2 regions of the Pseudaquabacterium prasiolae genome follow, and region 2 is predicted to be linked to the other one. Evidence: predicted binding sites of a transcription regulator. Region 2 holds the regulator's gene; the other holds the start of a gene.

Region 1 (7,501 bases), 1.3 Mb from region 2:
CTTCCAGGCCGATCTGCGTGGCGCGCCGGTTGGCGATGTAGCGCAGGTAGCCCTTGAACATCGATGCGTTGAGACCCAGCACGCCACGGGGCATGGTGTCTTCGGCATAGCGGTACTCGAGCTCGACGGCCTTCTCGAACAGGCCGCGGATCTCGGCCTTGAACTGGGCCGTCCACAGTTGCGGGTTCTCGAGCTTGATCTGGTTGATCAGGTCGATGCCGAAGTTGCAGTGCATCGACTCGTCGCGCAGGATGTACTGGTACTGCTCGGCTGCGCCGGTCATCTTGTTCTGGCGGCCCAGCGCCAGGATCTGCGTGAAGCCGACGTAGAAGAACAGGCCTTCCATCAGGCACGCAAACACGATCAGCGAGCGCAGCAGCGTCTGGTCGTTCTCGAGCGTGCCGGTGCGGAAGTTGGGGTCCATGATCGCGTCGATGAACGGGATCAGGAACTCGTCCTTCTGACGGATCGAATCCACCTCGTGATAGGCGTTGAAGATCTCGCTCTCGTCGAGACCCAGGCTCTCCACGATGTACTGGTAGGCGTGGGTGTGGATCGCTTCTTCAAAGGCCTGGCGCAACAGGAACTGGCGGCACTCGGGCGCGGTGATGTGGCGGTAGGTGCCCAGCGTGATGTTGTTGGCCGCCAGCGAATCGGCGGTGACGAAGAAGCCGAGGTTGCGGCAGATGATGCGGCGCTCGTCTTCGGTCAGGCCGTTGGGATCCTTCCAGGTCGCGATGTCGCGCGACATGTTGATCTCTTGCGGCATCCAGTGGTTGGCACAGGTGGCGAGGTACTTCTCCCAGGCCCACTTGTACTTGAACGGCACCAGCTGGTTCACGTCGGTCTGGCCGTTGATGATGCGCTTCTCGGCCACGTTGACACGGCGCGTGCTCTTGGCTGCAGCCAGTTGCGGCGTGGCCACCGGGTCGGCCGATGCGGCGACCGCTTGCGCGGGTGCAGCGCTTGTGCGGGCAGTTGCCGTTGCCACTGCGGGGGCCACAGAGGCCACTGCCACCTGCTGCATCGGCGCAAGAGGAGAAGAGGCCTCAGGCCGCAATGCATTGGCGGCTTGCGGTGTGGAACCCTGTGGCGGTGTCGTCGAAGGGGATGCGACGTCGTCTTCCCAGACCAGCATGCGATTTCGTCCTATGGGTGCGAATTATCGGAGTGTCGTGTTCAAACACCAAGCACTTCTTGACATGCAGACGACTTCGTCGTTGCACGCTTGCATCGTTGGTGTGAGGTGATGCCCTGCCACGGCACCACAAGCGTGGCAGGGATCACACGACAGCGGGGATCTTGAGCGCAAGACCGCCCGCTCACTTTGCGGTTTATCAGCGCGGCAGCGGCAGCGCCGCTTACTGGCAGGCTTCGCAGTCGGGGTTGTCGATCGAGCAGAACTTGATGTCGCTGGCGGGCACCGCATCCATGGCCTGCTGGGCTTGCGCGGCCGCGGCATCGAGTGCCGACAGGCCACCGCTGCCCATGCCACCCGGCACGGCGTTCAGCGCGCCGGCGGTCACGGTCGACTTCTCGGCATGCGTGGCACCCATGGTGCGCAGGTAGTAGGTGGTCTTCAGGCCGCGCAGCCAGGCCAGCTTGTAGGTCTCGTCGAGCTTCTTGCCCGAGGCACCGGCCAGGTAGATGTTCAGGCTCTGCGCCTGGTCGATCCACTTCTGGCGGCGCGCGCCGGCCTCGATCAGCCAGGTGGCATCCACCTCGAACGCGGTGGCGTAGAGCTGCTTGAGCTCTTCGGGCACGCGGTCGATGCGGCGCAGGCTGCCGTCGAAGTGCTTGAGGTCCATCACCATCACGTCGTCCCACAGGCCCAGGCGCTTGAGGTCACGCACCAGGTACTCGTTGATGACGGTGAACTCGCCCGACAGGTTGCTCTTGACCGAGAGGTTGCCGAAGCAGGGCTCGATCGAGGCGTCCACGCCGATGATGTTGCTGATGGTGGCGGTTGGGGCGATGGCCACGCAGTTGCTGTTGCGCATGCCGTGGGTGGCGATGCGCGCGCGCAGCGCGTCCCAGTTCATGCTCACCGAACGGTCGACCTCGACATAGCCGCCACGTGCTGCGCTGAGCAGGTCGAGGCTGTCGATCGGCAGGATGCCGCGATCCCACAGGCTGCCGCGGTAGCTGCTGTAGCGGCCACGCTCCTCGGCCAGCTCGGTGCTGGCCCAGTAGGCGTGGTAGCAGATGGCTTCCATCGAGCGGTCGGCAAAGTCCACCGCGGCCTGGCTGGCGTAAGGCAAGCGCAGCTGGTACAGCGCATCCTGGAAGCCCATCAGGCCCAGGCCCACCGGGCGGTGGCGCAGGTTGCTGTCGCGCGCCTTCTTGACCGCGTAGTAGTTGATGTCGATGACGTTGTCGAGCATGCGCATCGCGATGCCCACGGTGCGCTTGAGCTTGGCCTGGTCGATCACCTTGCCGTCGGGGCCGTCGGTCAGGTGCTGGGCCAGGTTCACCGAGCCCAGGTTGCAGACCGCGATCTCGGTGTCGCTGGTGTTCAGCGTGATCTCGGTGCACAGGTTGCTGCTGTGCACCACACCCACGTGCTGCTGCGGGCTGCGCACATTGCAGGCGTCCTTGAAGGTGATCCAGGGATGGCCGGTCTCGAACAGCATCGTCAGCATCTTGCGCCACAGGTCCTTGGCCGGCATGCGCTTGAAGAGCTTCAACTCGCCACGGTCGGCCTTGGCCTCGTAGGCGGTGTAGGCGGCCTCGAACTCGGCACCGAACTTGTCGTGCAGGTCGGGGCAGGTGCTGGGCGAGAACAGCGTCCAGTCGGCGCCTTCGAGCACGCGGCGCATGAACAGGTCGGGGATCCAGTTGGCGGTGTTCATGTCGTGCGTGCGCCGACGGTCGTCACCGGTGTTCTTGCGCAGCTCAAGGAACTCTTCGATGTCCAGGTGCCAGGTCTCGAGGTAGGCGCACACCGCGCCCTTGCGCTTGCCGCCCTGGTTGACCGCCACGGCGGTGTCGTTCACCACCTTCAGGAACGGCACCACACCCTGGCTCTTGCCGTTGGTGCCCTTGATGTAGCTGCCCAGCGCGCGCACACGGGTCCAGTCATTGCCCAGGCCGCCGGCAAACTTGCTGAGCAGCGCGTTCTCTTTCAGCGCCTCGTAGATGCCGTCGAGGTCGTCGGCCACGGTGGTGAGGTAGCACGACGACAGCTGCGAGCGCAGCGAGCCGCTGTTGAACAGCGTGGGCGTGCTGCTCATGAAGTCGAACGACGACAGCACGTCGTAGAACTCGATGGCGCGTGCCTCGCGGTCGATCTCGTTGAGCGACAGGCCCATGGCCACCCGCATGAAGAAGGCCTGCGGCATCTCGATGCGCTGCTCGTTCACGTGCAGGAAGTAGCGGTCGAACAGGGTCTGCAGGCCCAGGTAGTCGAACTGCAGGTCACGCTCGGGCTTCAGCGCGGCGCCCAGGCGGGCCAGATCGAACTGCTGCAGCTTGGGATCGAGCAGCTCGCTCTCGACGCCCTTCTTGATGAACTGCGGGAAGTACTCGGGATAGCGCTCGGCCATCTCGTCCGGCGTGACCTCGGCGCCGAGGATCTCGCGGCGGATGGTGTGGCACAGCAGGCGCGCGGTGGCGCGGCTGTAGGCCGGGTCTTTCTCGATCAGCGTGCGGGCGGCCAGGATGGCGGCCTTGTAGACCTCGTCGATCGGCACGCCGTCATAGAGGTTGCGGCGCGTCTCGGCCAGGATGGGCTCGGGCTTCACGTCAGCGCCCAGGCCGGCACAGGCCGACTCGATCAGCGCATGCAGCGCGGCCACGTCCAGCGGCACCCGCCGACCCTTGTCGGTGACCTGCAGCGCCGGCACCGGCGGGGCGGCCTGCTCGACCTGGCGCGCACGTTCCTGCGAACGGCGCTCGCGGTACAGCACATAGGCCCGGGCCACTTCATGGTGGCTGCCGCGCATCAGGCCCAGCTCGACCTGGTCTTGCACGTCCTCGATGTGGAAGGTGCCGCCACCCGGACGGCTGCGCAGCAGCGCGCGCACCACCGATTCGGTCAGCGCATCCACCGTCTCGCGCACGCTGGCCGAGGCCGCACCCTGGGTGCCGTGCACGGCCAGGAAGGCCTTCATCAGCGCCACCGCGATCTTGTTGGGCTCGAAGGCCACCACCGAGCCGTTGCGTCGGATGATCTGGTAGCCCGCGTAGGCCGACATGGGGCTTTCGCTGCTGGCCGCGGCATGCGGCGCGATTCCGACGGCTGGGCTGCTGGTGACGAGAGTTTGCATGGATTCCCCTTGCGTGAATGACGGCGCGGTGCCGCTGGATGTTTGGTTCGGCGTGCCCGTGGGCACGCGCTGGCTGTGCTGCCCTGTGGCGCCGGTCACCCAACAACACCGGCGGCCCGGGTGCCAGGCGGCACCGCGGATCAGGCTGCAGGTGAGGAGGGTGAACAGGCGCCGCGCGAAGGCGTCAGGGCAAGGTGTTCAAGGCGTTCAGCATAGCACGAAGGGACACTATATCTGGGGGTACGTGCCACTCTCAAGCACTACCGGTAGCGTGCTTACCCTGCTTTGTGCTGGTGCATGGCGGCACCCGAAACAGGCCTTGAACCGGGGCATGCGCCGCCGCGCCGCGTGGTTGGTGGCGATGGCGGCGCGAAGCCGCGCCAGCACTGGCTAAGCGGCCGGTTTCGGCCCGCCAGGCCGCGCCATTGCTGGCTCGGCGGCGCACCAGTGGCGCGGCCACAGCGCCTGCGCCTGCAGCGCCTGCCAGTCGAAGCCGGGGCCGGGGTCGCGCTTTCGCAACGGCGCCACATGCTCATGCCCGGCCAGATCGCGCACCGGGTAGGCCTGGGCGATGTCGGCCAGCAGCCGCGCCAGCACGGTGTACTGCGCCGGCTCGAAGGTTTCACCCTCCAGCCCTTCGAGCTCGATGCCGATCGACCAGTCGTTGCAGTTGTCACGGCCACGCCAGTGCGAGGCGCCGGCATGCCAGGCGCGGTGATCGCACGAGACGAACTGCAGCACCCGGCCGTCGCGCCGCACCAGAAAGTGCGCCGAGACCTGCAGCCCGCGGATCTGGCCGTAGTAGGGGTGGGCGTCCCAGTCGAGCTGGTTGGTGAACAGGCGCTCGATGGCGTCGCCACCGTACTGGCCGGGCGGCAGGCTGATCGAGTGCAGCACAACCAGCGCGATCTCCTCGCCCGGCGGCCGCGGGCCATGGTTGGGCGAGGGGCAGCGCTGCGCCGCCAACCACCAGCCGGCCTGCCAGGCGCCAGGCGCAGCGGGTGATGGCAAGACCGGTGGCAGCGGCGCGCTCGGGCCGGGCTCAGTCGCCGCCATGCTGCTCGGCCACCTGCACACCCAGGCGCGCCATGCGGTAGCGCATCTGGCGCAGCGACAGGCCCAGGCTGGCCCCGGCCGCGGTGCGGTTGAAGCGGTATTTCTCGAGCGCGCGCATCAGGATGTCGCGCTCCACCTGGTCGAGGTAGGCCGCCAGATCGCTGGGCAGCGACAGCGCGTCGGCGCGGGTGGCGTCGTCGGCCGTCGGCGTCTCGGCGGGCGCCGGGCCGGTGGGCACCGCACCAGATGCCGCGCCAGGCCCGGCACCCGCCGCGGCCGACTCGGCCTCGCCGATGTCGTCGAGCGGCAGGCCCAGGTCTTGTGGCTGGATCAGGTCACCGCCGGTCAGCGTGACGGCCCGGTGCAGCAGGTTCTCGAGCTCGCGCACATTGCCCGGAAAGCTGTGGCGCGACAGCAGCTGCGTGGCCTCGGTGGTCAGGCGCGGCGGTGGCGACACGCCGGCATCGGCCGAGATGCGGGCCAGCAGCGCGCTGCCGATCAGCGCCAGATCGTCCACCCGCTCGCGCAGCGGCGGCATGCGGATCTGGATGACGTTGAGTCGGTAGTACAGGTCTTGGCGGAAACGGCCTTCGGGCACCTCGGCCGCCAGGTCCTTGTGCGTGGCGCTGACGATGCGCACATTCACCGGCGCCTCGGCCACCGCGCCGATCGGCCGCACCGAGCGCTCCTGGATCGCGCGCAGCAGCTTGCTCTGCATGGCCAGCGGCAGGTCGCCGATCTCGTCGAGAAACAGCGTGCCGCCTTGTGCGGCCTGGAAGAAGCCGACCCGGTCTTCGGTGGCGCCGGTGAACGCGCCCTTGCGGTAGCCGAAGAACTCGGCCTCGAGCAGCTGCTCGGGAATGGCCCCGCAGTTCACCGCCACGAAGGGCATGGCCGCGCGGCTGCTGACCTCGTGGATGGCGCGCGCCACCAGCTCCTTGCCGGTGCCCGACTCGCCCTGCACCAGCACCGGCGCCATGCCGCGGGCCACCCGCTCGATCAGCGCGCGCACTTGCTGCATCACCACCGACTGCCCGCTCAGGCGCCGCAGCGCAGGATGCTCGGCGACAGCGCTGGCGGCGCTGGCGGCATTGGCAGGCAGCGCCGCCAGCACGGCCACGGCCGCTGCGCCAGCACCGGGCACGGGTGCGGCACCTGCGGCACCCGCGGCACCTGATGAAGCCCCCGGCGCCGGCAGGCTGCGGCCCAGTGCCGAGGCCACCACGCTGCGGAACTGGCGCAGGTCGACCGGCTTGGTGAGGTAGTCGAAGGCGCCGGCCTTCAGTGCCTCGACCGCGTTCTCGGCCGAGCCGTAGGCGGTGATCACCAGCGTCTTCTCGGGCCGGCCCTGGGCCTCGATGCGGCGCAGCAGGTCGAGCCCGTTGCCGTCGGGCAGCTTCATGTCGGTGATCACCGCGCTGTACTGGCGCTCGCCCAGCCGCGCCCAGGCTTCTTCCACCGTGCCGGCGCTGTCGACGTCGTAGCCCTCGCGGATCAGGGTCAGCTCGTAGAGCGTGCGCAGGTCGGGCTCGTCATCCACCACCAGCAGGCTGTAGGGCGCGGTCATTGCAGAGGGCTCATGGGGGCGGCATGGCGGCAGCGTTTGGGGGCGGCGTGGGGTGCGGCGTCGCGCGGCTGGCGCGGCGGCCGGCAGCGGCCTCAGCTGGCCGCGGCCACGCGTCGCATCACCACGCTGAACTGGTTGCGGTGACCGACATGAAGCTGCCCGACGGCGCCAGGGCGGTACTCGATGCTGGCGCCGTAGCGCTCGCACAGCTCGCGGCAAATATACAGGCCGAGCCCGCCGCCGCGGCTGCGCGTGGAGAAGAAGGGCTCGAACAGGTGTCGCTCGACCTCGGGCGCGATGGCCTCGCCGTCGCTGGCCACGTTGAGCAGCACGGCGCGGTCACCGGTGAGCGGGCGCAGCGTCAGCACCACCGCACCGGGCTGCTCGCCGGCATGCCGCACGGCGTTGTCCAGCAGGTTCAGCAGCACGCGGCGCAGGTGGTCGGCGTCGAAGCGCACGCGCAGCGCATGCCCGGGCAGGCTCACGCTCAGGCGCTCGTCGGCGCGCCAGCTGCTGGGCGCGCTGCGGCGCCAGTCGGCCACCACCACGGCCACCTCGGCGTTGGCATCGATCTCGGCGCTGCTGGGCGCGGCGCCGGGGGCCACGGCCA
Region 2 (7,501 bases):
GCTGGCCGGCCAGCGCTTTGCCGCGCTGCAGTTCCATTGGGTCGAGCTCGAGCGCGTGGTGCGCATCGAGGGCGCGGTCGAGAAGGTGTCGGACGAAGAATCCGACGCCTACTACGCCTCGCGCCCGCTCGACTCGCGCATTGGCGCCTGGGCTTCGCCGCAAAGCCAGGTGATCGCCTCGCGCGCGGTGCTGGTGGCCAATGCCGCCCGTTACGGCGCGCAGTTCCTGCTGAACCCGCCGCGGCCGCCGCACTGGGGCGGCTACCGCCTGGTGCCCGACCACTGGGAGTTCTGGCAGGGCCGCAAGAGCCGCCTGCACGACCGCATCTGCTACCGCCTGGACGGCGGCCAGTGGCACAAGCAACGGCTGGCGCCGTGACCTGACCGCGCTGCCTACGCTTTCACCCGTGCAGCAAAGCTGCGCCGGAACTTCTCCACCTTGGGCGCCACCACAAAGCTGCAATAGCCCTGGTGCGGGTGATTGGCAAAGTAGTGCTGGTGGTAGTCCTCGGCACGGTGGTAGTTGGCCAGCGGCTGCAGTTCGGTCACTACCCGGCCGCCGAGCGCCGCCTGGCATTCGTCCAGCACCTGGCGCGCGATGGCCTCATGGGCCGGCTGCTGCCAGTAGATGCCCGAGCGGTACTGCGGACCGACATCGTTGCCCTGCCGGTTGAGCGTGGTCGGGTCGTGGATGGTGAAGAAGATCTCCAGCAGCTCGCGCAGGCCGATCACCGCCGGATCGAAGCGCAGCTGCACCACCTCGGCATGGCCGGTGTCGCCCTGGCACACCTGCTCGTAGCTCGGCATCGCCACATGGCCGTTGCAATAGCCCGACTCGACCGCAGCCACGCCGTCAACCTGCTCGTAAACAGCTTCCAGGCACCAGAAACAGCCGCCACCCAGGGTGATGGTCTCGAGGCTCATCGCGCAATCTCCATGCAAAGTGCCGCGCGATTGTGTGGCGCCTGCACGGGCCACGCCGAGCCAGAAAGCGAAACCCCTCCGGACCTTGCGGCGCCGGAGGGGCGGGTGGCCGATGGCCACCATGTGGGGATCCGGAGAAAGCTCGTCCGGGGCCCCGTTTCACGCAGCGACTGCGTGAAGGGAGGTACCTTCATCGAAGGCAAGGCAACCTTACTCCCAGCCGCGCCCGAGTTCAAGCGGAGATTGCAGCTGGCGCGCAATGCTTGCCTGCAAGGCCGGCGCGCACGGTCTGCCGGCATGCCCGGGCCTGGCGCCAAGCGGCCCGGCACGGCGCCAGGCCGGGGCCCGGATTCAGGCCGTTCGCCCGGCCATCACCGCGGCAAACACCTGCTCGATGCGGCCGGTGACCTCGGCCGGCATGGTGATGGTGCGGCCCCATTCGCGGTTGGTTTCGCCGGGCCACTTGTTGGTGGCATCGAGCCCCATCTTGCCGCCCAGACCACTGACCGGCGAGGCAAAGTCCAGGTAGTCGATCGGCGTTGAATCCACCAGCGTGGTGTCGCGCACCGGGTCCATGCGCGTGGTGATGGCCCACATCACGTCTTGCCAGTTGCGGATGTCGACGTCGTCGTCGGTGACCACGATGAACTTGGTGTACATGAACTGCCGCAGGTAGCTCCACAGCCCGAACATCAGCCGCTTGGCGTGCCCCGGATAGGCCTTCTTGATCGAGATGATCGCCATGCGGTAGCTGCAGCCCTCGGGCGGCAGATAGAAGTCGACGATTTCTGGAAACTGCTTGCGCAGGATCGGCACGAACACTTCGTTCAAGGCCACGCCCAGCACCGCGGGCTCGTCGGGCGGCTTGCCGGTGTAGGTGCTGTGGTAGACCGGATCGCGCCGGTGCGTCAGGCGGTCGATGCGGAACACCGGAAACCAGTCCTGCTCGTTGTAATAGCCGGTGTGGTCGCCATAAGGCCCTTCCAGCGCATGCAGGTAGCCGCCGATCTCCTTGACCGGCACGCCGTGCGCGCTGCGGCCGGCGTAGCCGGGCTCGGCCACCGGGATGTGGCCCTCGAGCACGATCTCGGCCGTGGCCGGCACCTGCAGCAGGCGATCGCCCTCGCCCACCGAACAGTCCACCAGTTCAGTGGCGCTGCCGCGCAGCAGGCCGGCAAACTGGTACTCGCTCAGCGAATCCGGCACCGGCGTCACCGCGCCCAGGGTGGTGGCCGGATCGGCGCCCAGCGCCACCGCCATCGGGAACGGCCGCCCGGGGTTGGCGCGCGCGAAGTCGCGAAAATCCAGCGCCCCACCGCGGTGGGCCAGCCAGCGCATGATCACTTCGCGCGGGCCGATCACCTGCTGGCGGTAGATGCCGATGTTCTGGCGCAGCCGGGGGCGTGCCACCGACTGCGGGCCGCGCGTGACCACCAGGCCCCAGGTGATCAAGGGCGCCGCGTCACCGGGCCAGCAGGTCTGGATCGGCCAGCGGGCCAGATCGATCTCGTCGTGCCATTGCTCGACCTCGCGGCAGGGCCCGTCGCGGCGCCGGGTGGGCTTCATGTCCCACACGGCTTTGGCCAGTTGCACGAAGCGGCCCGCGTCTTTCAGCCCTTGCGGCGGCTCAGGCTCCTTCAGTTGCGACAGCAGGATGCCGATGTCGCGAAGTTCGTGCACATCGGCCGCGCCCATGCCCAGCGCCACCCGCCGCGGCGTGCCGAACAGATTGGCCAGCACCGGCACCGTGTGCCCGGTGGGCTGGCTGAACCACAGCGCTGGCCCGCCAGCGCGCAGCACGCGGTCGGCCAGCGCGGTCATCTCCAGCGCGGGCGAGACCGGCGCGCTCACGCGGCGCAACTCGCCCTGGGCCTCCAGCTGGGACGCGAAATCGCGCAAATCCCGGTATTTCATAATTCGAAATGAATAAGAGACGAAAGTCTTATGCTTGACTGGTTATTTCGACGCTTCCTAGAATCTCTCTAGACCCGATATCTAGGGTAAACCCGCGCCCCGTTGTGCCAATGGCCCGAGCAGGGCGCAACGCTGCCAAGTCCAGGTCTGCCGCCACTCCGGTGGCGTTGGCAGATGCCTCGGACGATTATCGGCCTCCCCCCGACACCCTTCTCCGCAACCCGGGGTCTGGGCGTCGCCGACGGCCGGAAGAAAGGATGCCCATGACAGCGATTGCGAAGCTGCGCGCCACCGGTTCCACCTGCCTGGCCTCGGCCCAGGTGTTTGTGCGCGACATCGGCGCCGGCCTGCTGGAAGTCAGCCACAACTCGCTGGCCTTGCTGGGCCTGGTGGTGCTGGGCATCGCGCTGTTTGCGGGCGGTCGCGACGATGTGCGCGATGCCGTGGAGCGCCACACCCTCGATTGGCTGCTCGCCCGCCAGGAAGCGCGCGAGCCGGCCGCCGTGGCGCCCGAGCTGATGGAGCCCGACGCCGTGGCGCGCGCCACCGCCGCCGACCCCAAGGCCTTGCCGCGCCAGCAGGCGGCCGTGGCTGGATGGCTGTCGCGCCGCTACCGCGTGGCCCCCGAGCCGGTGAGCCGCCTGGTGCAGGAAGCCTGGAGTGTGGGCCAGCGCATGGGCCTGGACCCGACGCTGATCCTGGCCATCATGGCCATCGAGTCGAATTTCAACCCCTTCGCGCAAAGTGCCGTCGGCGCCCAGGGCCTGATGCAGGTGATGACCCGCGTGCACGACGACAAGTACGAGGCCTTCGGCGGCGTGCGTGCGGCGTTCGATCCGGTCAGCAACCTGCGTGTGGGCGTGCTGGTGCTCAAGGAATGCATCGCCCGCGCCGGCGGCCTGGAAGCCGGCCTGCGTTACTACGTCGGCGCCGCCAACCTGGCCGACGACGGTGGCTACTCGGCCAAGGTACTGGCCGAGCAAAGCCACCTGCGCAAGGTGGCCGAGGGCAAGACGGTGGCCTTCAATGCGCCGCTGCCTGCCGCGGTGCCGGTTCCGGTGGCGCCTGCCGCCAGCGCACTGGAAACCGACGCCACCGTCAAGACCCCGGCGCCCGCTGCCGAAACGGCCGACGAGCGCGTGGCCCTGCTGCGCTGAGCCGATACGAAGCCGCTAGAATTCGAAGCCTCGCGCAACTGGCGATCAGGGCCCCTGCGGCCCGAGGTGGATTGACCACCGGGAAGCGCGAGCCGCCAGATGCCACAACACCCGTGGCGCCTGGCGATGTCAGCCGTTCGCCTGGGCAACCCGTCAGCGCACCACCGATGCACGGTGGCCGCGCCGGGTCTTCACCGCACCGTTGAAGAGGATGCCCTTCATGTTCGACCGTTCCCAATCCACCGTGGCCAACGTTGATCCGGCGCTGTGGGCCGCCATCCAGGCCGAGAACCAGCGCCAGGAAGATCACATCGAGCTGATCGCCAGCGAGAACTACACCTCGCCCGCCGTGATGCAGGCCCAGGGCTCGCAGCTCACCAACAAATACGCCGAGGGCTACCCGGGCAAGCGCTACTACGGTGGCTGCGAGCACGTGGACGTGGTCGAGCAACTGGCCATCGAGCGCGCCAAGCAGCTGTTTGGCGCCGAGTTCGCCAACGTGCAGCCCAACAGCGGCTCGCAGGCCAACCAGGCGGTGTTTTTCGGCCTGCTGCAGCCCGGCGACACCATCATGGGCCTGAGTCTGGCCGAAGGCGGCCACCTGACCCACGGCATGCCGCTGAACATGAGCGGCAAGTGGTTCAAGGTGGTGAGCTACGGCCTGAACGCCGACGAGGCCATCGACTACGACGCGATGGAGCGTCTGGCGCACGAAACCAAGCCCAAGCTGATCATCGCCGGCGCCTCGGCCTATGCGCTGCGCATCGATTTCGCCCGCTTCGCGCAGGTGGCCAAGGCGGTGGGTGCGTATTTCATGGTCGACATGGCGCATTACGCCGGCCTGATCGCCGCCGGCGTATACCCCAACCCGGTGCCGCATGCCGACGTGGTGACCACCACCACCCACAAGACCCTGCGCGGCCCGCGCGGCGGCCTGATCCTGATGCGCGGCGAAGACATCGCCAAGAAGATCAACTCGGCCATCTTCCCCGGCATCCAAGGCGGCCCGCTGATGCACGTGATCGCCGGCAAGGCCGTGGCCTTCCAGGAAGCGCTGACGCCCGAGTTCAAGACCTATCAGGCGCAGGTAGTGCGCAACGCTGCGGCACTGGCCAGCACCCTGGTCGAGCGCGGCCTGCGCATCGTCTCCGGCCGCACCGAGAGCCATGTGATGCTGGTTGACCTGCGCCCCAAGGGCCTGACCGGCAAGGAAGCCGAGGCCCTGCTGGGCAGCGCCCACATGACCTGCAACAAGAACGCGATCCCCAACGATCCGCAAAAGCCCATGGTCACCAGCGGCATCCGCCTGGGCAGCCCGGCGATGACCACGCGCGGCTTCAAGGAAGCCGAGGCGGTGAAGGTGGCGCACCTGATCGCCGATGTGCTGGACCGGCCGAACGACCAGGCCAGTCTGGCGGCCGTGCGCGACCAGGTGTCGGCGCTGGCACGTGCCTTCCCGGTCTACCGATGAGCCGCCGGTGCGCGCTTGTGCAGGCTGCTGACGTTTGGCCATCCGACCGCCAGGCGCTATGCGCCGGCCAGGCAGGCTGAGCCGCGATGCGCTGCCCGTTCTGCGCGCACCATGAAACCCAGGTGGTTGAAACCCGGGAATCCGACGAAGGCGATGTCATCCGTCGCCGGCGCCGCTGCCTGACCTGCGACAAGCGGTTCACCACCTACGAACGCGCCGAGATCGCGCTGCCCGCGGTGGTAAAAAAAGACGGTGCACGGGTCGAGTTCGATCCCGCGAAGCTGCGTGGCTCGATGATGCTGGCCTTGCGCAAGCGGCCGGTCAGCATGGAGCAGGTGGATGCCGCGATCGATCGCATCCAGGAAAAACTGCTGGCCAGCGGCGCCCGCGAGGTGCCCACGGCCCGTGTGGGTGAACTGGTGATGCGCGAGCTCAAGCGCATGGACAAGGTGGGCTATGTGCGCTTCGCCTCGGTCTACCGCAGCTTCGAGGATGTGGACGAGTTCCGGCAGCTGATTCGCGACATCTGATGCCCCGGCATCGGATCCGCTGTATCCCCACCTGGTCCCCCGCCCCTCCCCCGCGCCCCGCCTCCCCCGGATGGGGGCCTGACCGACTCCCTCCCGAAGCCCCCACGGCCTACCCCCGCGCGGGCGACGCGGCGCTGGCGCGCGATTCCTAAAGTGTGTGCATCCCATCCCCACCAGGAGCACACATGTCCCGATTCACGGCATCCCTGCAAGGCTTCGGTCAATCTGCCTGCCACCGTCAGGCTGGCCGTGGGCTGACCATGGTGGAACTGCTGTGCAGCCTGTGCATCAGCGGTGGGCTGGTGGCCGGCACGGTGCCAGGCCTGCGGGAGTTTCACCAGGGCGAGACACTCAGGTCGGTGGCTGCGGTGCTGGAAACCGACCTGCAGTACGCCCGCTCGCTGGCACGCACCCAGGACCGCAGCGTGCGCCTGGCACTGCAGACCCCGGAAGACGGCGGCGCCTGCTATGTGATCCACAGCGGCCCGGCCGGTGCCTGCACCTGCGATGCGCAAGGCGTCGCACGCTGCACGGGCGAAGCCGAAGCGCTGCGCGTGCAACCGCTGCTGGCATCGGCCGGCGTGCGCATCAACGCGGGCAGCCGCAGCATCGTGTTCGATGCCGGCAAAGGCACCGTGACCCCCACGGCCACCTTCGTGCTGGCCGACAGCCAGGGCCGGGCCGTGCACCAGGTAGTCAACGTGCTGGGACGGATCCGATCCTGCTCACCCAGCGGCCTGAGTGGCTACCGCCGCTGCAGCTGATGCACGGGACGCGTCGCGGCACACCACCACCGCCAGGCGTGAACTACGCACACCCCGCGGTCATGGGGAAATCCGACCAGCGGCGCCTGGCCGGCGACGGGCGGCGCCGGCCCTGGCCCTTTGTCCGCGTGCATCGCCCGATAATTTCAGCCATGTCAGGAATGCTGCTCTGTCCACCGCGCCGCCGCGGCTTCACGCTGATCGAGATGCTGATCACGCTGGCGGTCGTCGCCATCCTGGCCACGGTGGCCTGGCCGACCTACCAGAATGCGGTGCGCAAGGGCCGGCGCGCCGATGCGATGGCCGCCATCGCCCAGGTGATGCAGGCCCAAGAACGCTGGCGCAGCGAGCGCACCAGCTACAAGACCGACATGTCCGGCTTGTTGCCCAACAACCGCACCGTCTCGGCCGACGGCCATTACGCCATATCGCTGGCAGACGGATCGGTCACTGCCACCGGCTACACGGTTCTGGCCACGGTCCAGAGCGGTTCGCCTCAAGCCTCTGACAGCGTGTGCGCCACCATGCGGGTGGTGGTGGCCGGAGGCAGCATCACCTATGGCTCGCTCAATGCCAGCAACGTGGCCAACGCCGCACCCGACCCATGCTGGATCAAGTGATGAATCGCCAGCCCGGCACACAGCCAAGCCGTGGACTGACCATGACCGAACTGCTGATCACGATGGCGGTGTCGGTCATTCTGCTGGCGATGGCCGTGCCATCGATGTACGAGTTCGTCAT

Evidence for each region. The regulator NrdR, encoded in region 2, represses ribonucleotide reductase genes. The targets are predictions, from matches to a motif close to CACNANATNTNGTG.
Region 1: N4G63_RS19920 (ribonucleoside-diphosphate reductase subunit alpha) is a predicted target of NrdR. The motif match lies at 4,495-4,508, and genes of this name have one in related genera.

What each region holds. Positions count from the first base shown of each region.
Region 1 is NZ_JAOCQD020000002.1:1,757,495-1,764,995, forward strand. Features, by position in the region: gene N4G63_RS19915 (ribonucleotide-diphosphate reductase subunit beta) at 1-1,138, opposite strand, end outside; gene N4G63_RS19920 (ribonucleoside-diphosphate reductase subunit alpha) at 1,362-4,268, opposite strand; gene ampD (1,6-anhydro-N-acetylmuramyl-L-alanine amidase AmpD) at 4,659-5,324, opposite strand; gene N4G63_RS19930 (sigma-54-dependent transcriptional regulator) at 5,311-6,891, opposite strand; gene N4G63_RS19935 (two-component system sensor histidine kinase NtrB) at 6,984-7,501, opposite strand, start outside.
Region 2 is NZ_JAOCQD020000002.1:450,494-457,994, forward strand. Features, by position in the region: gene pdxH (pyridoxamine 5'-phosphate oxidase) at 1-379, shown strand, start outside; gene msrA (peptide-methionine (S)-S-oxide reductase MsrA) at 394-924, opposite strand; gene N4G63_RS14220 (UbiD family decarboxylase domain-containing protein) at 1,276-2,838, opposite strand; gene N4G63_RS14225 (lytic transglycosylase domain-containing protein) at 3,102-3,995, shown strand; ZMP/ZTP riboswitch at 4,020-4,149, shown strand; gene glyA (serine hydroxymethyltransferase) at 4,216-5,466, shown strand; gene nrdR (transcriptional regulator NrdR) at 5,553-5,996, shown strand; gene N4G63_RS14240 (GspH/FimT family pseudopilin) at 6,257-6,760, shown strand; gene N4G63_RS14245 (type IV pilin protein) at 6,799-7,380, shown strand; gene N4G63_RS14250 (pilus assembly FimT family protein) at 7,380-7,501, shown strand, end outside.